DNA from 2 places in the Klebsiella terrigena genome. Region 2 is predicted to be linked to the other one. Evidence: predicted binding sites of a transcription regulator. Region 2 holds the regulator's gene; the other holds the start of a gene.

Region 1 (12,001 bases), 2.0 Mb from region 2:
TCATATTCACGATCGAAGAGGTTGTTGATATTGGCGTGAACAGGCTCACCAGCAGGTAGCTGCCCTGATACAGGCGCTGCGTTTCGCCATCCGGCCCGCTGAGGTCTTTGTAGACCCGATTCTGCCAGGTTACCCCGCCGCCGACGGTTCGCACGGGCAGCGCCGGGATACGATAGCGCGTGAAGAGCTTGCGCTGGCGCGGGATTTCTTTTGCCGTAAAATGCTGTATTATGCGATTTATTGCAGCAATTTGCAGGATTGAAGACCGTGCACAAAACCGCCAGACAAAAATACCTCCTGGATATCATTAGCGAAAATGGCCAGGTCAGCATCAGCGAGCTGGTCGACAGGCTGCAGGTTTCCGCGGACACCGTTCGCCGCGACCTGACCGATCTGCAAAAGCAGGGGCTGGCGCAAAAGAATCACGGCGGCGCTATCGCCCTCGACCTGTCAGCGATGAACCGCCAGGGCAGAAACGCTCTGCTGCCGAAGACCAAACAGCGGCTGGGTAAAATGGTGGCGGAGAAAATTCCCGCCGGCTCGACGATCTTTTTAGATGCCGGCAGCACCGTGCTGGCCGTCGCCAGCCACATCAAAGAGCCAATGACCGTCATCACCCCCTCTTTAGACATCGCCCAGCACTTCAGCGACCGGGCGGATATTCAGCTGATCCTGCTCGGCGGAAGGTGGGATATGCAGCAGCGTCTGTTTGCCGGCAGCGCCACCCTCGCGCTGCTCGCGCGCTATCGGGCTGATATCGCTATTCTCGGCGCCTGCGCGCTGCATGCGCAGCTGGGCTTAAGCGCCAGCCAGGAGGCCGACGCCGAGATCAAGCGCGCCATGCTGGCGGCCAGCACCGAGTGCTGGCTGGTTGCCGACCATATGAAACTGAACCACTGCGAGCCCTATCTGGTCGCCGGATTAGCCGAAATTCATCAGCTATTTTTAGATACGGCCTGGGAAGAAGCCGGGGACGATATTTCAACGCACATCAACATTGCTGACGCTCAATAGCGTGGAGAGAATAATGAACAAAGTTATCGCCGGTGACGGTAAGAACATTAATATTGCGCTGATCGGTTATGGGTTCGTGGGCAAAACATTCCATGCGCCGCTGATCCGCTCGATTGACGGCCTGAAGCTGGCCGTCGTCTCTTCTCGCGACGAGGAGAAAGTTAAGCGCGACATTCCCGATGTTACCGTCATCGCCTCACCCGAAGAGGCGATCCGGCATCCGGATATCGATCTCGTGGTGATCGCCTCCCCTAACGCCACCCACGCCCCGCTCGCCAAACTGGCGCTAAACGCCGGTAAGCACGTGGTGGTTGATAAACCCTTTACCCTCGATATGCAGGAAGCTCGCGAACTTATCGCCCTGGCGCAGGAGAAGCAGCTGCTGCTCTCGGTATTCCACAACCGCCGCTGGGACAGCGACTTCCTCGGGATCAAGCAGGTTATTGAGCAGGGGCTTATCGGCAACGTGAAGCACTTTGAGTCGCATTTCGACCGCTTCCGCCCGGAAGTTCGCGTGCGCTGGAGAGAGCAAAACGTGCCGGGAAGCGGCCTGTGGTTTGATTTAGGCCCGCACCTGATCGATCAGGCCCTGCAGCTGTTTGGCCTGCCGCAGTCGGTGCAGGGCAACATCGCCACTCTGCGCCAGGGCGCGGAGATCAATGACTGGGCGCACGTGGTCTTAAATTACCCCCAGCACAAGGTCATTCTGCACTGCAGCATGCTGGTCGCCGGCGGCAGCGCGCGCTTTACTGTTCACGGTGACCAGGGCAGCGCGGTCAAACAAAAAGCCGACCAGCAGGAGAGCCAGCTGCTGGCGGGCGTCATTCCCGGCAGCGCAGGCTGGGGCCAGGATGACGATAGCCTGAGCATTTTTGACGCGCAATCGCAGGTTCAGGAAGTGGGCGCGCCGCAGGGCGATCAGCGTCAGTACTACATCAACGTGCGCGATGCGCTCACCGGCAAGATTGAAAACCCGGTGCAGCCGCTGCAGGCGCTCGCCGTCATGGCCGTGCTGGAGGCCGCCGTTCTCTCCGCAGAAACCGGCACGCTGCAGACGTTAGCGCTCACCGCCGACGAGCTGGCCGCGCTGAAGTAATCGTCGTATAAACATGGCCTGCGGCTTCGCAGGTCATGTCCTTCCCCCGGCTTCAGCCCAGGGCTTCGTTTTCCGGCACGATCCCCATCATCTTCCAATAATGCGCGGTAAGCCGCGACGTCGCCAGCGCGACATTGCGATCCAGCGCGGCCTGCAGCAGCCGCTCGTTGGTCGCGCCGTGAATACCCCGGCGGCCTATTTGACGACGGGCAAATCGGCGTAGCGGGTCGTATAGCCGGGCGATAGCATCTCACGCTTCATCGCCCAGCTTTTTTGAATGCCCTGCCCGGCAAACCACACGCTGCCGCGACCCGAGCGATTCAGTCTATCCACCACCTGCATCAGCGCGGCGCTGTTCGCCTGCGGCTGATACTCATCAAAGAGGTTGAGCTGCGCCACGCCCTGACTGAAGAAATCCCCCAGCATGATACCGGCTTTCATATAGCGAAAGCCGTCCTTCCACACTCTGTCCAACGCGTGAATAGCGACGCGAATAATGTCCCGGGTATCGTCGGAAGGCGTTGCCAGCCGACCGCTGGCCTGGGGAGCGTAGAAGGCTTCATTTTCGGCGTGCGGGCTGGTCCGCATAAAGACGCTAACCGCGCGGCAGTACTGCTTCTCTACCCTGAGCTTTTCCGCCGCGCGTTCAGCATAGGCGCAAACCGCCTGATGCATATCGCTATATTGGGTAATGCGGTGGCCAAACGAACGGCTACAGATAATCTGCTGTTTGGTCGGCGCAAACTCATCCGTCTGCAGGCAGGATTCCCCCCGCAGCTCGCGCACCGTGCGCTCCAGCACGACGTTAAAGTGCTTACGTATCACCCAGGTAGAGCTGTCGGCAAGCTGCAGCGCGTTTTCGATGCCCATCAGCTCCAGCTTTTTTGCGATCCGACGACCCACGCCCCAAACTTCATGCACCGGCACCAGAGCGAGCAGCTTACGCTGGCGATCGCGATTCGATAGTTCGACCACGCCGCCGGTTTTACTCCACGTTTTAGCCGCGAAATTCGCCAGCTTGGCGAGCGTTTTAGTCGGCGCGATGCCAACCCCAACCGTAAGTCCGGTATGCTTCAGGACCCGAGCGCGCATTTGCTGGCCGAAGGTCTCAAGCGGCATATAGCTGGAGATACCGGCTAAATTAACGAAGGCCTCATCGATGGAGTAGATTTCAATCGCCGGCGCCATCTCCGTTAGCGTCATCATCACCCGGTGGCTGAGATCGGCATAGAGGGCATAGTTCGAGCTAAAAACAGCCACCTGCAAACGCTGCAGATCGTCTTTAATTTTGAAATAAGGCGCCGCCATGGGAATACCCAGCGCCTTTGCCTGCGCCGAGCGTGAAATAATACAGCCATCGTTATTTGACACCACCACCACCGCTTTTCCCTGCAGGTCTGGCCGGAAAACGGTTTCGCAGGAGGCATAGAAGCTGTTGACATCAACAAGCGCGAACATGTCGGTGTGATTTTAAGCTGAAGGTGACCACGCCGAATATTTGCAGCTCCTCTCCCGGCTGACAGACAACGGGGGAATAGCTGAGGTTACGCGGTATGAGCTGAAGGACAGGCCGGGTTTGCAGCTCCTTGACGGTAAACTCGCCGGCGACGGCAGCAATCACAATATCGCCATGCTCCGCGGTTAGCGAGCGGTCAACCACCAGCAGGTCGCCATCATCAATCCCGGCCCCCGTCATTGAATCACCGCTCACCCTGACAAAGTAGGTCGCGTTTGGGTGCCTGATGGCCAGCTTATTCAAATCAAGGGTATCCTCGACATAGTCCTGGGCCGGGCTGGGAAAGCCGCAGGGAACAAGATCGCGAAACAGCGGCACCAAAAACCGTGGCGACGACTCAACCGGCTTGTAGAACGTCAACATAAACTCACCTGGCATAATAACTGTGTTTATATACAGTATTAATAAATCATCAGGGTTAATCAAGCCGCTCATGCTCCGTTATCGCGAAGGCCTTGAAGTTCGGCCATATTTAGGCGGATGCTGCGGCTCGCAGCGCCAGGCGGCGCTAAAAATAACGCGTCTCTGGCAATCTCACGCGATTCGTAGCAGGATAGATGCTTGCAAGCAGCGCGTTATGGTGAGGTACCATAACCACAAACTATGGCGATTCGTCCGACATACTGAACGGGAGATTCTTATGTACTACACGTTAGGAGATACCACCCTCCACTTTTATCGCTATCAGTGCCGTTTCTACGTTGCCCACTGGGATGGCGGCAACGTAATGACCGACAAGTTTAAGCAGTTCATCGAGCTGATTACTGAAAAAACGGGAATTGACGCGAAGAACGTCGAGGCGGTTGCGCGAGACTATTTTAACAACGTCGATTAACGGTTGTTCAGTAGCTGAATAACCGACCACCGCTTATTACGTACAAGCCCTGTGCTGGCCGGCTGGCGAGGCGGAAAATGCGCGCTGTTCTCCCTCTCGCCTTGACACTGTACAAAAAAACAGTATAACTACTGCCTACCGTTACAGGAGCCAAAGCATGTTTGTAGAACTGGTTTATGACAAAAGAAATTTTGAAGGGTTAGCCGGGGCCAGAGAGACCATTATGGCTGAACTCACCAAACGTATTCACCGCATTTTTCCTGAAGCTGACGTTCGCGTTAAGCCGATGATGACGCTGCCCGCCATCAATACGGATGCCAGCAAGCATGAAAAGGAGCAGATCAGCCGCGCCGTTCAGGAGATGTTTGAAGAAGCGGATATGTGGATGACCGCAGACGAATAAACCAGGCCGCCGCGTTGATATCAACAGCGTTTTTTCAGGGACCAGCGTTAGCATTACCCAATACTGTTCCCTGGATATCAATTTGCCCTGCAAATATTTTCCCTGGCCACCGGCGCTGCTCGCCGGCCGTTTAAATACGCTCTCCTGTTCACCTGACTTAAATTTATCCGCGACCAGAGAAACAAGTAGCGGCATCAACACCAGACACAAACTGACTCCCTGAATATTACGTAATTTTATATTCACAATCTGAATATAATGAAACCCACTGCAGATTATCCCGACCATAGCGGCTGAGGAATAACTCCCGTCGTACCCATAGCCCTTTTTTCAGGCAACGTTGCCGCAAAATATTCTGGCAACGGCCGGCAGCTTACGCGGGCAACACCGATCGGCGGCATCCTTTTCCCTACGCATTCCCTTCACGGCGATTTTCGTCCGAGGGTGAGCCTATGTTTCTAAATTGTTTCAGTCAGTTAGTTCATGAAAACGGCACAAATGATGCTCACTTTTGGCCCTCACAGCCCAAATCCCCTCTAGCATCTTTAAGCAAAATAGCGGCGATTAATTGAAATATTATGCTACACCGATGCGAAGGCATCCATATGAAAACCCAGCATTCATTCATAAACATCATTAAAAAATTTTTTTTGATAACTATGAAAAATATTTCATTAGGATTTTTCTTAATGCGAGAGTAAATTTCTTCGCATAAAAGCAAGAATATCCATAAATTTCTCGGGGAATAAACGCGTATGGCGAATTTACTCTTTTTAGCACTGGCGGTCGCACTGCTCCTGGTCGCTGTTTTTTCTCTTATTTCGTATATAAGAGATCGCAAGAAACAAAAGTTTACCTTCAAAAAAAGACGCTAGCGGCAACAACGTTAGGGGGACGAGCACGCGTTGAGTCCCTTTAACCTACGCAGCCGGGCGCGCGCAGGGGCCGTCCTTGACGGTATCTCTTTGAAATAGCTTAAATAGCCAGAATTACTGCGCTGTACCCAGGCTTGGGGAAGCGAGAAATATATTATTGCATCACGTCAGGCCATCGCATCCCGAACGGGTTCTGTTTATTTTTATTTGCGGAACTATTGCTCAGGTACGCAGTCTGATTACTGTCTGTATAAAACTATCGAGACTGCTGTGACCACACTTATGATTGTTGTAACAACGCTTGCCGTGCTTAGTCTGTTCGTATTGAGTCTGGCAAAAGTTGGAATCGCTGTATCCAATAACCCCGACGAGTTCTGATTGCTCTTCGGGCCATCGTCGAATCACCAAACTCCCTGTCGCTGATCCTACATACCGCACGTCAGCGATTATCGTTTTTCCGTACCGCCGCCCTCTTCTTTTTTGCAGAACCCTCTCCTTTGCAGAAGCGCTTTACCACCGCGGGTGCCCGCCGCTTCCTTCCGCTGCCGTCACCTCTCTCCGATCCGTCACCCGGAGCCGCTGACGCACTGGCCGAGGAGACGGCCGGCAAACCTACTCCTTCGTTCGCTTACGCCGATATTTACGCTTAAATTTAAGATCGATGGCAAAAATAACCACGATAACACCGACAAGCCATAACAGGGTGGCACCAGTTTCAGCAACGTTCACAACATCCCTTTATCCATCACTTAATGTTATGGGTAACATTAAGAACCATATAAAACCAGTAAGCAATCGTTTTCGTTACAATTGTATGGCAAATAAATGGCGGAATGTCGCATCCGCAAGCAACAGCTCAGAAATCCGCCGCCGGCGGATGGAATGAAGCTCCCAGGGCAGAAATTGACGGTTCGCATTCCCTCTTCCACCAGGCTATATCTTAGACACCTTTATACGTACAGGAGTGATGATGGTGAGCAAGAAGATTCTGATGCTGGTGGGCGACTACGCCGAAGATTACGAAACGATGGTGCCGTTTCAGGCATTGCAGATGATTGGTCATCAGGTTGACGCGGTGTGCCCCGATAAAACCAAAGGTGACTACATCATGACGGCGATCCACGATTTTGACGGTGCCCAGACCTATAGCGAAAAACCCGGCCACCGCTTTGTTCTTAACGCCGACTTTTCCGCAGTGAAAGAACAGGATTACGACGCGCTGCTGATCCCCGGCGGACGGGCGCCTGAATATCTGCGCCTGAATGAGGAGGTGCTCAAGCTGGTGCAGGCGTTTGACCGCGCGGGTAAGCCGATTGCCGCCGTTTGTCACGGCCCGCAGCTGCTGGCCGCGGCCGGCGTGCTAAAAGGACGTACCTGCAGCGCCTATCCGGCCTGTGCTCCGGAAGTCCGGCTCAGCGGCGGACACTATGCCGACATCGGTATCGATCAGGCGCACGTTGACGGCAACCTGGTCACCGCTCCCGCCTGGCCCGCACACCCGCAGTGGCTGGCGAAATTTGCCGAAGTGCTGCAGCAGCAATAGGTTGAACCGACACGTCAAAGCGGGCGAAGGCCGCTGGCAGGCGGTAATGGCGTGGAGAACCGCGCCATTACCGAATCACGATGAGATAACGAACTACGGGTGCTTGGTTATGTACTCGTCCCATAACATTATGTTTGATAATGGTTTTTTCTTATCTGCAAAAACCGATACCGACATTATTACCGCAGGCAAAAAAGTTTCTGTTTGCCGCTAATATCGCTCTCGCCTTAAGAGGCGCAAACGCATTTTGACTGGTTCGCGATGTTCGCCGCCATGAACCTGCGTGCATCATCGGTCTGGACGCGTCAGCAGTTGAATTGGCAACCCACCGGCCCCGGCCTGCTCGACGATTTGCAGAATATGGATTACGCCTCGCTATTATCGTCCCGATAGCCCCTTCCCGGCGCCACATTGCTGGAGCCGGGTAAAGCGGGTTTACCGGTTAAACTCCCAACTGGCAGAGGTTGCCAGCGCCCGTTCGAAAGCCTCTCGCCCGCTTCCCGCCAGCCACGACTCAAAGGATTGCAGCTGCGGATTCATTTGCCGCATCGTCTCCAGGGAGGCGTGCCCCACCAGCCGTCCATCATCCACCAGCGCGGTCAGCTTTTGCAGAAAGGGATTGGCGGCCAGCACCTCATCGGAAAAACGAGAATAGGGAATCAGCCGCCCTGCTGCTGCGGAGAACCGTTCCTGAAGCTGCTGACCAGTGACGACATCGCTGGCGATGTCAAACGTTTTACCTTTAAACCGCTCTGGCCCAGCGTAAATCGCGGCGACAATTTTACCGATATCTTCAACCGCGATAACCTGCACGAAGCCTTCAGGCTGCATAAAAAAGGTAAAACGGCTTTCATCAAGCCCGAAACCGGGCATCACCAGCAGTTCCATAAACATGGCTGGTCGCACGATAGTCGAAATAATTGGCAGCGTACGAATATAGCGTTCGATTTCAGCTTTTGTGTCGAAATGCGCAAGACCCGTTGGTTTATCACCCACCGCGCTACCTGAAGAGTAGACCAGGTGCTGTACACCGTACTCGACGGCAAGACTGGCGATCGTCTTACCATAGCGAACTTCATCGTCGTCGGTTACCGTCCCTCCCGGTGAACTGGGCTGGACGCTGAAAACGCCGTATACGCCTTTCATCGCATCTCTCATCGCGTCGACATCATCGAACGTCCCGGTCACCATTTCAGCACCCGAATCCCGAAGGGCGAGCGATACCTGAGAGGAGGGATTACGCACCATAACGCGTACCGGCCAGCCGTTATTGAGTAGCGCCCTTGCCACGGAGCCGCCCTGCTGACCCGTTGCGCCGAAAACCAATATGAAAGATCGGTTATTCATCATTATTGTCACTCGCCTCCATCCAGCCATAGTTCCCATGCCCGTCGACGCTAAGCCAGCCGCAGGACTGTCCGGCGAAATGTGCGCTAAGCCACAGGGCATGATGTTCCGCACACCACGCCATCGCCCAATGTCGGGATTTTTCCGCCTGCTCGTGGTCGCCGCAAAACACCGAATTCCATGCCGGGTGGCTAAACTGCAACGGTGAATGCACAATATCTCCGGCAAAAAAGGCATATTCACCGCCGCAGGACAATATCAATGCCGCATGATCGGGGCTGTGCCCGGGCGTTGGCACATAGCATATTCGTCCGCCAAACAACGGCTGTGCAGCAACATCTATTGTTTCCAGCAGGCCCGCTTCAATCACCGGCAGCAGGCTGTCGAGCCATAAATTCCGGTAGCGTTCGCTGTCTTTTACCCGCATCAGCTCTTTCTCAGAGCAGAAATATCGCGCATTAGGAAACAGCGGCACCCAACGATTTTCACGCCAAACGGTATTCCAGCCGACATGGTCAGTATGCAGGTGCGTCATTAATACCAACGTCACCTCTTCCGGCTTGATACCTGTTGCCAGAAGGTTCTCCAGATAGGGCGTGTCTAACTGATGATAAAACGGATTATTCCCGCGATCGCGGTCGTTACCGGTCCCGGTATCAATCACAATAATATCGTCGGGGGTGCGGACGACCCAACTATGTATTGATAGTGAAACCGGTTGGTTAGCCTCATCAGAATCCGCTGACTGGAGAGAGTCTGGATATAAATCCGCTACCGAAATGTGAATTTCACGTTCCAGCACTTTAAAAATAACGCTGTCGCCTGTTCGATACTGTTGCATCAAGCCCTCCGCGCATGGTTGATTTTTCCGGGTGATGTTCACTATCCTTCTGGCAGGAATAACATTCAAATTGATTATTATGATGAAGAAAATCATTGAAAATGATTTCAGCCGAATAGATTTGAATCTGCTGACAGTCTTTCTGGTGCTATACCGGGAGGGCAGCGTCACCCGCAGCGCAGAGGTTCTGCATCTGGGGCAGCCCGCCATCAGCGGGGCGCTGAAACGGCTGCGCGAGATGTTCAACGACCCGCTGTTTGTACGCAGCGCCAAAGGGATGCTGCCGACACCGCGCGCTGAAGCGTTGATGGTCAATATGCAGCCGCTGATGGAAAACCTGCATACGGTGATGTTTGGTGCACAGGACTTCTCTCCCGCCACGGCAAAGCACACCTTTCGACTGGGCATGAGCGACTGGAGCGAGCACTGGCTGATGCCAGATTTATTGCCCGCCATCGCCCATGAAGCACCGGGCGTGGAGCTGCATATTGTCGCCGCCGATCCCTTTCAGGTTCGTCGATTACTGGAAGACGATGTTATTGATATTGCCGTTTCGCTGAATAAGCCGAGCACCGGTGAAGTCGTCAGCGAGCCGGTCATGACGATGGGGGTTTCCACGCTCTGGTCGCCACAACAGATCCCTTGTGATGGGCCATTGTCGATAAACGACTTTATCGCTTATGAGCACATCATGGTGTCGTATCGCGAATCAAACCACAGCGAAATTGACCGCCAGCTCGCCGATCAGGGGTTACAACGTCACGTGCGTTATGTGACAGCGAATTTTTCTACCTTTCCTCTGCTGTTAACCACCATGCCGGTTTTCGCCACGGTTCCCGACGGGCTGGCCCAACGCTGGCAGCAGCATTTTGCTTTGCGCTCCAGCGAAACGCCCGTGAATTATCCCACTTTTACGCTGTGCATTTTGCGCCACAAGCGCCGGGTACAGGATCCTGCGCTGAACTGGTTGATGGAAAAGTTAAAACAGGCCATGCAGAGCACTACATAACCTGCTGGTGCAAAACTGCACGGCTCCACTCATAAAAAGCGCGAACCGAAGGCGGAAGATAGCGGTTTTGCGGATAGACAAGGGAAAGCGGCAGATCGAAAGTAAAATTGTCCATGCAGGAAACCAGCGCCCCACTCTTCAAATATGGCGCAACCAGATAGCTGGCAACACGAATGAGTCCAAGACCTTCGATACCAGCCTGGATGTAGGCATCCGTATCATCAACGACTAGCGTCTCTTTCATACGGATCGCACAATCGCCGTCATCACGTGTAAAAAACCACTCGGTGGTACGTCCGGTGCGGTGGTTCAGGTAGCCAACTGCATGATGCCTTTCCAGATCGTCAAACGTCACTGGCTTGCCATGGCGCTCAATGTACGTCGGCGACGCCAGAACCACCCACCTAAAATTCGCCAGAGGTCGCGCGACCAGCGTCGTTGAATCCTCGATCCTGCCGGTGCGGATCACGCAGTCATACCCTTCCTGAATGATGTCTTCCACGTTATCGCTGGAACAGAGTATCAACTCCAGTTCGGGATACTGGCGCAGAAATGCCGGGAGCCGGGGAAGAATGCAATGTCGGGCGAGAGACTGCGGCATCCCGACTTTAAAACGGCCTCTGGGCTGTGCAGTTCTGCCGGGAAATGAAGACTCCATTGTTGCAATATCCGCCAGGAGACTTTTGCACTCATCGTAGTAACGGCGGCCCTCTGCGGTCACGCTAAGTTTGCGGGTGGTACGCTGTAAAAGCTGAATCCCCAGGTATGCCTCCAGCGCCTTAACGACCCGCGATACCGTTGAACGCGGTAGCCCCAGCACTTCTGCCGCCCTGGCGAAGCTATGGGTATCTACCACGTGAACATAGACCTGCATTGATTCCAGCTTATCCATATTCCCACCGTGCCTGAACGCGTTGATTATCCCATTTTTACGAACAGTCTAACCTGTATTCATCGTCTTATCGAATGAGGCACGCTGACGTAACCTTTCTCTACTCGCAGAAAACAGGCGATTTAACAAAGTGAGGTTCCACATGAAAGAACGTAATATTAAGACGAGCGAGAGAGTATTAGTGCTGGGAGCGGGACAACTGGGGGCCGCCGTGCTGGACTCACTGATTCCGGCTGTCACGCAGCACAATGGCGCCGTCTCCGTTATCGTGTCGCCCGGCTCCTGGGATACACAAGGCAAACTGCAATCTGAAACTCATCAAAAACTGTCTGATGCGGGGGCAGAATTTATCGCTGTCGATGTCGCCGCTAGCGCGATTGAATCATTAAAAAACTACTTTGCGGATTTTGATACCGTAATTAACTGCATGGGGTTTGTCGCTGGCGCAGGTACCCAGATAAAAATTACCCGCGCGGTGCTGGAAGCTGGCGTTAGCCGCTATTTCCCCTGGCAGTTTGGCGTGAATTACGATGTGGTCGGCAAAGGGAGCGGTCAACCCGTCTGGGACGAGCAGTATGACGTCAGGACGCTGCTGCGGGAACAAAACACGACGCAATGGGTCATTGTTTC
Region 2 (12,001 bases):
GCGTATAACGACACCTCTGCGAAGACCTTCAGCCGTGGCGATAGCGACGAGTGGACCTTCGGTGCCCAGATGGAAATCTGGTGGTAATCCTGCCTGACCTGTCATGACCAAAAGAGGGGCGCAAGCCCCTCTATCTTAGGCCCTGCGAGCTATTGCCTGGCTACCGCTCGGCCATCGGAATTGAGGTGATAACAATGAAAATGAATAAAAGTCTCGTTGCCCTCTGCCTGTCCGCCGGCCTGTTGGCCAGCGTACCCGCAGTCAGTTTTGCCGATGTGAATTTTGTGCCGCAGAATACCGCTGCCGCACCGACGATCCCCGCCTCCGCGCTACAGCAGTTAACCTGGACGCCGGTCGATCAGTCAAAATCTCAGGTCACCAACCTCGCGACGGCAGGACAGTCGCTGAATATTCCCGGCATCACCGGGCCGGTCGCCGCCTATAGCGTCCCGGCGAACATCGGTGAGCTGACCATTACCCTGACCAGCGAAGTGAACAAGCAGACCAGCGTTTTTGCACCGAACGTGCTGATTCTTGACCAGAATATGACGCCATCTGCGTACTTCCCGAGCAGCTACTTTACCTACCTCGAGCCGGGCGTAATGAGCTCGGATCGCCTCGAAGGGGTGATGCGTCTGACGCCGGCGCTGGGCCAGCAAAAGATTTACGTCCTGGTCTTTACCACGCCGCAGGATCTGCAGCGGACCACCAAATTAATCGATCCGGCGAAGGCCTACGCCAAAGGTACGGGTAACGCGGTACCGGATATTCCGGACCCGATTGCCAAACATACCACCGAAGGTACCCTGGGTCTGAAGGTGAAAACCTCTTCCGGCTCCAGCGTGCTGGTTGGCCCGCTGTTTGGCTCCTCCGGCCCGGGTCCGGTTACCGTCGGCAATACGGCCGCGCCGGTATACAGCGCGCCGGCCGCCGCTCCGGTTGTGGCTCCGGTCGCCGCACCGGCGGCGAAGAGCGAGCCGATGCTGGACGATACGGAAACCTACTTTAACAACGGCATCAAGCAGGCGGTTGCGAAAGGTGATATCGACAAAGCCCTCAAATTGATGAACGAAGCCGAGCGCCTCGGCTCGAAATCTGCCCGTTCCACCTTTATCAGCAGTGTAAAAGGCAAGGGGTGATCGTCTCCCCACAATGCTGATGTTTAGGCACAGCCTTTAGGTGCGTCCGCCTGGACGCACTTTTTTTTCTCGCGCGCGGCTGCTGTTGCATGGCTGTTGCGCGGAAGATCGTATCTTGATGTTTGCCCGCCCCGATCGGCCTATTCTGCGATACAATGCCTTCACGTTATGTATCGGAGAATCAGGCATGTCACATCCTGCGCTTACGCAACTGCGTGCGCTGCGCTATTTTGCCGCTATGCCCCCGCTGGAACCCTCGCTGCGCGACTGGCTGCTGCTGGAAGACTCAATGACCAAACGCTTTGAGCAGCAGGGGAAAAAGGTTAGCGTTATGCTGGTCAACGAAGCGTTCGTTGGACGTGAAGCGCTGGTCGGCGAAGAAGCGCTGCTGCCGGATGAAGCGCGTTACTGGCTGCGGGAAATTATTCTCTGCGCCGATAATGAACCCTGGCTGGCCGGGCGCACTCTCGTTCCGGAATCGACGCTGAGCGGCCCCGAACTGGCGCTGCAGCAGCTTGGACAGACGCCGCTGGGCCGCTATTTGTTCACGTCTTCGACGTTAACCCGTGATTTTATTGAAATTGGGCGCTATGCGGAGCTCTGGGGGCGTCGTTCCCGCCTTCGGCTGAGCGGTAAACCGCTGCTGCTGACAGAGCTGTTTCTGCCGGCATCGCCGCTGTATTAAGAGGAAGAGAAAATGGAGTGGAGTCTGACGCAGAATAAGCTGTTGGCGTTTCATCGCCTGATGCGTACTGACAAACCGATCGGCGCGCTGCTGCTGCTGTGGCCGACGCTGTGGGCGCTATGGGTAGCGACGCCAGGTATTCCGCCGCTGTGGATTCTGGCCGTTTTTGTCGCCGGAGTGTGGCTGATGCGCGCCGCCGGCTGCGTGGTCAACGACTATGCCGACCGTAAGTTTGACGGTCACGTTAAACGCACCGCGCGTCGCCCGCTGCCCAGCGGCGACGTGACGGAGAAAGAGGCCCGGGTGCTGTTTGCCGTGCTGGTGGTGCTCTCATTCCTGCTGGTGCTGACCCTCAATACCATGACCATTCTGCTGTCGGTGGCGGCGCTGGCGCTGGCGTGGGTCTATCCATTTATGAAACGCTACACCCACCTGCCGCAGGTGGTGCTCGGCGCGGCGTTTGGCTGGTCGATTCCGATGGCCTTCTCCGCGGTGAGCGAATCGCTGCCGCTGAGCTGCTGGCTGATGTTCCTCGCCAACATTCTGTGGGCGGTGGCCTACGATACCCAGTATGCGATGGTCGACCGGGACGATGACCTTAAAATTGGCATCAAATCAACGGCGATTTTGTTTGGTGAAAACGACCGCCTGATTATCGGCATGCTGCAGATCGCGGTGCTGGTATTGATGGGCGCGGTAGGCTGGCTGAACGGCCTGGGCTGGGAATACTACTGGTCGCTGTTTATCGCGGCGGGGCTGTTTTTCTGGCAGCAGAAGCTGATTTTCCGTCGTGAACGCGACGACTGCTTCAAAGCGTTTTTAAACAATAACTACGTTGGGCTGGTGCTGTTCCTCGGCCTGGCGATGGGCTACATGGCGTAGTTTCCCCAGTCTTCGTTATGACTCCCCGGCCTGCGATGCGCAGGCCGGGGCAGGTCTCAGGCGCTACGCTTCATCCTGCGCGGCGCTTTCAATCGTCAGACGCACATCCGAGGTAATCAGGTTCGCCAGCATCTGGTAAACCTTCAGCGTCTCTTCCGGCTCGGCGTCGCCGGTATCGCTAATGTAGCCTTCGTCACGCAGCGTCAGTACCAGAGTACTGAATACCGCCTTATCGAAGAACTCCGGCGCGTTGATACCGTGCAGAACCGACAGGCGCTGGGCCATCGTGCGACTCTCTTTCTCCAGCGAACTGCGGTTAATCGAAGGATTCGCGCTCAGCAGCCAGAAGGTGATGGCGTAGCGCTGGAGCGTTTCACGCGCGCCGGCGGCCAGCAGCTGCAGCAGGCGGGAGTGCGACGGGTTGATGCTTATCTCATCATCGCTCAGCACCAGCAGGCCCTGGCGCTGCATCTCAGCGGTCAGCGCATCGATAACGCTCGCCAGCTCCTCTTTTTCCCAGCGCAGGAACAGCTCGGCCTTCAGCAGCGGATAGAACATCTCGACGTGACGCAGCACCTCCGCGCGGGTGATCCGCCGATGCTGGGTCACAATCGCCGCCAGCAGCGAAGGCATCATCAGCATATGAGCGATGTTGTTGCGGTAGTAGGTCATCAGCACCGCCTGCTCGCGCGGCAGAATAATGATGTCGCCGATGGTGTCCTTCTCGACCTCGAACTTATTCATCTTCAGCGCGTGGTCAATCAGCTCGCTGGCGGAAGCCGCCGGCGTGGTCGCGTCCGGAGAGTAGGGCACGTTACGCAGCAGATCGAGATAGCACTCAAGCTGCTGGGTCAGCTGCTCGCGGGTCAGCGAACGCTGGCGCGATGCCAGCAGCGCGGTACAGCACAGGTTCATGGCGTTTGCCGCGCCGGCGTTGTTGATGCGGACCATCAGATCGGCGGCGATGCTGTTTACCGTCGGCGTCAGCCAGGACGGGCGAATGGCTTCGATAGGATCGATAGATTCGCGCCACTCCGGCACGTGCTGGTTGAGATAGGTCATCAGCGGCAGCGGTTCGCCGAAGTTAACGTACCCCTGGCCGAGGTTACGCAGCTTGCTCAGGCCGCGCAGCATCTGCGGCAGGCTCTCTTTCTCTTTCGTCGCGCCGCGCAGCTCTTTGGCGTAGGTTCCGACTTCCATCACGTGCTCGTAGCCGATGTAGATGGGAACCAGCGTGATTGGCCGGGTGCCGCCGCGCAGCATCGCCTGAATAGTCATCGACAGGGTGCCGGTTTTCGGGTCCAGCAGGCGCCCGGTACGGGAGCGTCCGCCCTCGACGAAGTACTCCACCGAGTAGCCACGGCTGAACAGCTCGCCAAGATATTCGCGGAATACCGTTGAGTAGAGCTTGTTGCCCTTAAACGTACGGCGAATAAAGAACGCGCCGCCGCGGCGGAAAATCGGCCCTGCTGGCCAGAAGTTGAGGTTGATGCCGGCGGCGATATGCGGCGGTACCAGCCCCTGGTGGTAGAGCACGTACGAGAGCAGCAGGTAGTCCATATGGCTACGGTGGCACGGAACGTAGACGATCTCGTGCCCTTCATGCGCCAGCTGCCGCACGCGCTCGGCGTTGTGAACGTTAATGCCCTGATACAGCCGGTTCCAGGTAAAGCCCAGCACGCGGTCGGTCAGGCGAATCATCTCGTAGGAGAAGTTGGCGGCGATCTCTTCCATCAGCGCGATGGCGTTTTGCTGCGCCTTCTCGTGGGAGATTTTCTTGCTGCGGGCTTCGTCTTCCACCGCACGGGCGATGGCTTTTGACGCCAGCAGCTTGTTGAACAGATCCTGACGAGCGGGCAGGCGCGGGCCGACGGCGGCCAGGCGCTGGCGGGCGAAGTGCATACGCGCCACGCGGGCCAGCTTCTGGGCGATGGTTTTGTCGGTTCCGTGCTCGGACGCCATTCGGCGTAGCGACACCGGCGGCGAGAAGCGCACGAAGCTGTCGCGGCCCAGCCACAGCACGGCGAAGAATTTCTGAATACCATTAAGCATGCGCAGCGGCGGATTGAGCTCGCCTTTTTCGCGCCCGGGCGCACGACCAAACATCACCGACACCGGCACCATTTGCACATCGAGGTCAGGGTGGTTGCGGTGCAGATCCAGGTAGTCGTGGAACAGCTTGATGGACTCTTCTTTCGGCGTGTAGTAGGTAAATACGCGCGGGCCGCCATGGATGAAGACGTAGCGGGGCAGCAGGGTGCCGTCGATTTCGAGCGGCTCGAGCGGATCGGCTAAATCGTGCTCCAGGCACTGCGCGCGCAGCGTCAGCAGGTCTGCCTTCGAGTTATAGGGCAGAACGTACATAATCGGACGCGAGGTATCCAGTCCTAATTCCTGAGCAGGCTCTGCGGGAATAGACTTGCTTTTTACCAGCAGCCGTAATGGTAAATTAAGTAATTTATAGTAAATTCGTTGCCAGCCGGACATAAACGATGTGAAGCCTCTGGTTAATCATGCAAATGCGCGGCAAGAATAACAGAAAGTGCGCAAAATTTCCGTCGCCACGCGGCAAACGCGTACACTCATTGACGTCATTTACATAAAAAGGTTCTTTTGATGGCCAATAATACCACCGGGTTAACCCGAATCATTAAAGCAGCAGGGTATTCCTGGAAAGGTTTTCGTGCGGCATGGATAAATGAGGCCGCCTTTCGTCAGGAAGGGATCGCCACCGTTATTGCCATTGCGATCGCCTGCTGGTTGGATGTTGACGCCGTGACGCGCGTGCTGCTGATAGGCTCGGTCCTGTTAGTGATGATAGTCGAAATTCTTAATAGCGCGATTGAGGCGGTGGTGGACCGGATTGGCTCCGAGCACCATGAGCTTTCCGGACGGGCGAAGGATATGGGCTCTGCGGCGGTCTTTCTGGCGATCGTCATCGCGCTGATCGTCTGGGTTACGCTGCTGTGGTCGCACTATCGCTAAGCGCCGCTAGCATCAGGCTATCGGGTTTGCCGTCCACCGCCCCGGTTTAGCGTCCGTGGGCCGGAGGCCGGCGAGCCTCCCTCCACGCGTTTTTTTGTCTCGCGTGGAGCCGCAGCGCCTCGCCACCATCCCCTCTGCGTTAACCGGCTCCGGCGGGCATCAAAACAAAAGAATCTCCTGATTTATGTGTGAAATTTGATTCCAAAATCACCGTTAGCTGTATATACTCACAGCATAACTGTATATACACCCAGGGGGCGGAATGAAAGCGTTAACGACCAGGCAGCAAGAGGTGTTTGATCTCATCAGGGATCATATCAGCCAGACGGGCATGCCGCCGACGCGTGCGGAAATTGCTCAGCGCTTGGGGTTCCGTTCCCCAAACGCGGCGGAAGAACATCTGAAAGCGCTGGCGCGTAAAGGCGCAATCGAGATCATTTCCGGTGCCTCCCGCGGTATTCGTCTGCTGACTGAAGAAGAGCCCGGCCTGCCGCTGATTGGCCGCGTCGCTGCCGGCGAGCCGCTGCTGGCGCAGCAGCACATCGAAGGCCACTTCCAGGTCGACCCGGCAATGTTCAAGCCGAGCGCGGACTTCCTGCTGCGCGTCAGCGGTATGTCGATGAAAGACATCGGTATTCTGGACGGCGATCTGCTGGCGGTACACAAAACGCAGGATGTGCGCAACGGGCAGGTTGTGGTCGCACGCATCGATGAAGAAGTGACGGTTAAACGCCTTAAAAAGCAGGGTAACGTCGTCGAACTTCTGCCGGAAAACAGCGAGTTTTCACCGATCGTGGTGAACCTACGCGAGCAAAGCTTTACCATTGAAGGTCTGGCCGTCGGCGTCATCCGCAACGGCGAGTGGCTGTAAGCGCCTTCTCTAACGCAGCATCGTCTGATGCATGATGCTGCGCTATCTCTCCTCGCTCAGGCTTTCCCCCATGTTTTTTAATGCTGCTGATAAGGCCCTGTGGCGCCTGGCGCTACCGATGATTTTCTCCAATATCACCGTCCCGCTGCTGGGCCTGGTGGATACTGCGGTCATCGGCCATCTTGATAGCCCGGTTTATCTGGGCGGCGTGGCGGTCGGCGCGACGGCGACCAGCTTCCTGTTCATGCTGCTGCTCTTTCTGCGAATGAGTACCACCGGCCTGACGGCGCAGGCGTTTGGCGCAAAGGATCCCGTTCGCCTGGCGCGCGCGCTGGTGCAGCCGCTTGGCCTGGCGCTGGCCGCCGGTCTGCTGATCGTTGTGTTTCGTATTCCGCTCATTAACCTCGCGCTGCATATCGTCGGCGGCAGCGAAGCGGTGCTGGAGCAGGCCCGGCGTTTCCTGGAGATCCGCTGGCTGAGCGCTCCGGCATCGTTAGCTAACCTGGTGCTGCTTGGCTGGCTGCTGGGCGTCCAGTATGCCCGCGCGCCGGTGATCCTGCTGATTGTCGGCAACCTGCTGAATATTGTCCTCGATCTGTGGCTGGTGATGGGTCTGCACATGAACGTGCAGGGCGCGGCGCTGGCGACGGTGAGCGCCGAATACGCCACCTTTATCATTGGTCTGCTGATGGTGAAACGCGTGCTGACGCTGCGCGGCGTGTCGTTCGCTATGCTCAAGGGCGCCTGGCGCGGCGACATCCGGCGGCTGCTGGCCCTCAACCGCGACATCATGCTGCGTTCGCTGCTGCTGCAGCTCTGCTTCGGGGCGGTGACCGTGTTCGGTGCGCGTCTGGGAGGCGATATCGTGGCGGTGAACGCCATTCTGATGACCATGCTAACCTTCACCGCCTATGCGCTGGATGGCTTTGCCTACGCCGTGGAGGCCCACTCCGGGCAGGCCTACGGCGCGCGCGACGGCAGCAAGCTGCTGGAGGTATGGCGGGCCGCCTGTCGACAGTCCGGCATGGTCGCGCTGGCGTTTGCGCTGATCTACAGCGTGGCGGGCGAGCAGATTATCGCTCTGCTGACCTCAATACCTTCGCTCCAGCAGCTCGCCGACCGCTATCTGTGGTGGCAGATGATTCTGCCGACGATCGGCGTCTGGTGCTATCTGCTGGACGGGATGTTTATCGGCGCGACGCGCGGCAGCGAAATGCGTAACAGCATGGCGGTGGCCGCCTTGGGCTTTGCCTTAACCCTGCTGACGCTGCCGGTGCTCGGTAACCACGGACTGTGGCTGGCGCTGGCGGTGTTCCTGGCGCTGCGGGGCCTGTCGCTGGCGCTGATCTGGCGGCGGCACTGGCAGCGTGGAACCTGGTTTTCATAACGTGTTTTGTCGTAAAGATGGTTAAAGATTCCGAATAATAAAATTAACTCAGAATTCTCATCTATAGTTAATCATACGTCCGGCACACAGCGGGCTGTTAACTCACCGAACGATGAGGATTGAATTATGAATAAAGACGAAATCGGCGGTAACTGGAAACAGTTAAAAGGTAAGGCCAAAGAGCAATGGGGCAAGCTTACCGACGATGATATGACCGTCATCGAGGGCAAGCGCGACCAGCTGGTCGGTAGAATCCAGGAGCGTTACGGCTACGCTAAAGATCAGGCAGAGAAAGAAGTGTCTGACTGGGAAACCAAAAATGACTATCGCTGGTAGCGATCGGACATAAAGCGTTAACCCTTTGTTTTAACGCATTGTTATTGCCTGCCCGAACGGTACAAGGACGTACGAAAATCCCCTGATTCCCGCTGCGGCTAACGCCTCAGCGGGCTTTCTTTTTAATCTGGATGGTGTGGTCGTGGTGACAGTGCCCCGGCGTGTTGCAGGCTTCTACTTCGACGCATCCCGCGCACAGCCCGTGTGCTTCAATGACGTTATGGCGCAGGGCGAAGCCCATTTTTGCCGCCAGCGTATGCATGATGTCCTCTACGCCTTCCGCGCACTCTTCTTTCACCACGCCGCAGCGATCGCAGATAAACATCGCTGAGCTATGGGTTGGCTGATCGAACAGATGGCACAGCACATAGCTGTTGGTTGATTCCACCTTGTGCACGAAACCCTGCTCCAGCAGAAACTCCAGCGCCCGGTAGACCGTTGGCGGCTTGGCCTGCGGCTCTTTACCGCGCAGCAGATCGAGCAAATCGTAGGCGCTGATCGCCCCCTGCTGCAGACTCATCAGGCGCAACACTTCCAGGCGCTGCGGAGTCAGGCGCACGCCCCGCTGCGCGCAGAGCTTTTCAGCATGCGCTAACATTTCTTGCGAAGTGGACTTATCCATGAGCATCCTCTGGTTGCGTAACGATGAAGTTGTTACTTTATCACGATCCAGGCAAAACGCCGAGAACCCACGGTTTGTGCTATACCTGATGCATCTCATTTTCGGGAGAAAACGATGAAACGACCTGATTGCATTCGACATTGGCGCGAGCTGGAGGGGCCGGATGATGCCACCTATCCTGACAGCACCGAGCTCTTTTCCATCGGCGCGCCGCTGGCCCGGGGTTTACGGCTAAACCGGCTGGGGATCCATCATGAACGCCTGCTGCCGGGGCGTCGCACCTCTTATCCGCATGCGGAAAGCGATGAAGAAGAGTTTATCTACGTGCTGGAAGGGTATCCGGAAGTGTGGATAAACGGCTATCTGTGGAAGCTGGAACCCGGGGACAGCGTGGGTTTTCCCGCCGGTACCGGGGTATGCCATACCTTCCTGAACAACACCGAGGAGGAGGTGTGCCTGCTGGTGGTCGGCGAAGCGAATAAAAAATTTAACCGGATCTACTATCCGCTTAACCCCAGCTACGCCGCGACGCGCCAGGATCGCTGGGTTGACCATCCGCCGCAGTTCTTCGGTCCTCACGATGGCAAGCCGCGCAGGAAATAGCGTTTTTCTCACCCCAGGATATGACCATTGGCGCTATGCGCCTGTGGTTTATCTTTGTGCTATAGTAGCGCCCCTTTTTACCCGGATGCCTGTTTATTCGCCATGATGCCAGAATCAACTTCTACCGCTTTTGCTGCCCACCGTTTTTCCATCGCACCGATGCTCGACTGGACCGACAGGCACTGCCGCTACTTCCTGCGCCAGCTGTCGCGCCATACGCTGCTGTACACCGAAATGGTGACCACCGGGGCGATTATTCACGGTAAAGGCGACTATCTGGCCTACAGCGAAGAGGAGCATCCCGTTGCGCTACAGCTGGGCGGTAGCGATCCGGCTGCGCTGGCGCAGTGTGCGAAGCTGGCGCAAGCGCGCGGCTACGATGAGATCAACCTCAACGTCGGCTGCCCGTCTGACCGCGTGCAGAACGGAATGTTCGGCGCCTGCCTGATGGGCAATGCGCAGCTGGTTGCCGACTGCATTAAGGCAATGCGCGACGTGGTCTCGATTCCGGTAACGGTAAAAACGCGTATTGGCATTGATGACCAGGATAGCTATGCGTTCCTGTGTGATTTCATCGATACCGTATCCGGGAAAGGCGAATGCGATATGTTTATCATCCACGCCCGCAAAGCCTGGCTTTCCGGCCTGAGCCCGAAAGAGAACCGCGAGATCCCGCCTCTGGACTACCCGCGCGTCTACCAGCTAAAGCGTGATTTTCCGCATCTGACGATGGCGATCAACGGTGGGATCCGCTCGCTGGAAGAGGCGAAGCTGCACCTTGAGCATATGGACGGTGTGATGGTTGGGCGCGAAGCGTACCAGAATCCAGGCATGCTGACCGCGGTTGACCGGGAGATTTTTGCGGCCAGTGGCGCGGATACTGACCCGGTTGCCGTGGTGCGCGCCATGTATCCGTATATCGAGCGTGAGCTGAGCAACGGGACCTATCTTGGCCATGTGACCCGCCATATGCTGGGCCTGTTCCAGGGGATCCCCGGCGCTCGCCAGTGGCGTCGCTACCTGAGTGAAAACGCACACAAGGCCGGGGCGGATATTAACGTCCTGGAACACGCGCTGAAGCTGGTGGCCGATAAGCGTTAACGTTTCGCTAAAATTTAGTCAAATACGCCACGCCCTGAAGTTAACTTCAGGGCGTTTTGCTTTAAATTCAATAAATTATAATTGGCACGCTTCTTGTAATGCCTGAGTACAGAGGGCTATTGCTTTGGAGAGAAGACGATGCTGGAACTGCTATTTATTATTGGTTTTTTTGTGATGCTGCTGGTGACCGGCGTGTCGCTGCTGGGCATTATTGCCGCGATTGTTGCGGCGACGGCGCTGATGTTCGTCGGCGGTCTGTTTGCGATGATGATTAAACTGCTGCCGTGGCTGCTGTTGGCCGTTGCGGTGGTATGGGTGATCCGGGCGATAAATAAGCCAAAAATCACCCGCTACCGTAGCAACAACCGCTGGCGTTATTAAGGTAGTGAGTGGTAGGTCACAACCTGAGGAATTTTGCATAAAACGGCGTAGGTTTTGCTTATTAAATCTGTCACTATTAGCGCGTTAACGAATTCATCGCGCTGTACCCTACATACAGCCGAACTAAAAAAAGTAAGGGCTTCCATTTGGAAGCCCTAAACTTTTCTACCCTCCCGACTCTCCCGTCATACTTCGAACTACAGGTGCGTTGGCTGCGTTAACTCACCCCGGTCACTTACTGGAGTAAGCTCCCGGGGATTCGCTATCTTGCCGCCTTTCTGCCGCCCGGATTATTTAGGGAGGTTTCCCGTTCAGGCAGCAGGGGCGTTTTGCTATTACGGCAGCAGCAGGCTTGAGCCTTCGGTGGCGCGGCTTTCGAGCACCTCGTGCGCGCGTCGTGCGTCGGCCAGCGGATATTTTTGGCTCTCGGCAACGTCGACGTTTATCACCCCGCTGGCGATCAGCGAAAAGAGCTCGTTACTGGCTTCCACCAGCTCTTCGCGGTTGGTGATATAGCCCTGCAGAGAAGGGCGGGTAACGTACAGCGAACCTTTCTGGTTGAGGATCCCCAGATTAACGCCGGTAACCGGGCCGGAGGAGTTGCCGAAGCTGACCATCAACCCTCGCCGCTGCAGACAGTCAAGCGAGGCCTCCCAGGTGTCTTTACCCACGGAATCATAGACCACGTGCACCTTCTTACCCTCGGTAATCTCTTTTAGCCGCTCGGCGATATTCTCTTCACGATAGTTGATCGTCTCCCAGGCTCCGGCCTGCTTCGCACGCTGTGCCTTTTGCGCACTGCCGACGGTGCCGATGAGCCTGGCGCCCAGCGCCTTCGCCCACTGGCAGGCTATCAGCCCGACGCCGCCGGCCGCGGCGTGGAACAGGAACGTCTCACCGGCTTTGATTTCGTAGGTTTTACGCAGCAGATAATAGACCGTCAGCCCCTTAAGGAAGGAGGCTGCCGCCTGCTCGAAGGAGATGGCCGCAGGCAAAATCGCGGCCTTAT

The links. The regulator LexA, encoded in region 2, represses DNA repair genes until DNA is damaged. The targets are predictions, from matches to a motif close to TNCTGTATGTACATACAGNA.
Region 1: umuD (translesion error-prone DNA polymerase V autoproteolytic subunit) is a predicted target of LexA. The motif match lies at 4,008-4,027, and genes of this name have one in related genera.

The regions. Positions count from the first base shown of each region.
Region 1 covers NZ_CP050508.1:3,259,458-3,271,458, forward strand. The annotation lists partial or broken gene HCK03_RS15290 (ferric-rhodotorulic acid/ferric-coprogen receptor FhuE) at 1-190, opposite strand, end outside; gene HCK03_RS15295 (DeoR/GlpR family DNA-binding transcription regulator) at 268-1,014, shown strand; gene HCK03_RS15300 (oxidoreductase) at 1,028-2,110, shown strand; gene umuC (translesion error-prone DNA polymerase V subunit UmuC) at 2,306-3,568, opposite strand; gene umuD (translesion error-prone DNA polymerase V autoproteolytic subunit) at 3,552-3,989, opposite strand; gene HCK03_RS15315 (hypothetical protein) at 4,267-4,461, shown strand; gene HCK03_RS15320 (DinI family protein) at 4,619-4,864, shown strand; gene HCK03_RS15325 (small membrane protein) at 5,620-5,739, shown strand; gene HCK03_RS26655 (YnaM/YnfT family protein) at 6,022-6,117, shown strand; gene HCK03_RS15330 (DJ-1/PfpI family protein) at 6,710-7,282, shown strand; partial or broken gene HCK03_RS26395 (hypothetical protein) at 7,529-7,675, shown strand; gene HCK03_RS15335 (NmrA/HSCARG family protein) at 7,718-8,629, opposite strand; gene HCK03_RS15340 (MBL fold metallo-hydrolase) at 8,622-9,470, opposite strand; gene HCK03_RS26400 (LysR family transcriptional regulator) at 9,553-10,479, shown strand; gene HCK03_RS15355 (LysR family transcriptional regulator) at 10,472-11,371, opposite strand; gene HCK03_RS15360 (aromatic alcohol reductase) at 11,514-12,001, shown strand, end outside.
Region 2 covers NZ_CP050508.1:5,262,689-5,274,689, reverse strand. The annotation lists gene HCK03_RS24735 (maltoporin) at 1-87, shown strand, start outside; gene malM (maltose operon protein MalM) at 195-1,139, shown strand; gene ubiC (chorismate lyase) at 1,327-1,824, shown strand; gene ubiA (4-hydroxybenzoate octaprenyltransferase) at 1,837-2,706, shown strand; gene plsB (glycerol-3-phosphate 1-O-acyltransferase PlsB) at 2,770-5,193, opposite strand; gene HCK03_RS24710 (diacylglycerol kinase) at 5,323-5,691, shown strand; gene lexA (transcriptional repressor LexA) at 5,954-6,562, shown strand; gene dinF (MATE family efflux transporter DinF) at 6,633-7,949, shown strand; gene HCK03_RS24695 (CsbD family protein) at 8,076-8,285, shown strand; gene zur (zinc uptake transcriptional repressor Zur) at 8,392-8,907, opposite strand; gene HCK03_RS24685 (cupin domain-containing protein) at 9,022-9,510, shown strand; gene dusA (tRNA dihydrouridine(20/20a) synthase DusA) at 9,613-10,611, shown strand; gene pspG (envelope stress response protein PspG) at 10,750-10,992, shown strand; gene HCK03_RS24670 (quinone oxidoreductase) at 11,328-12,001, opposite strand, start outside.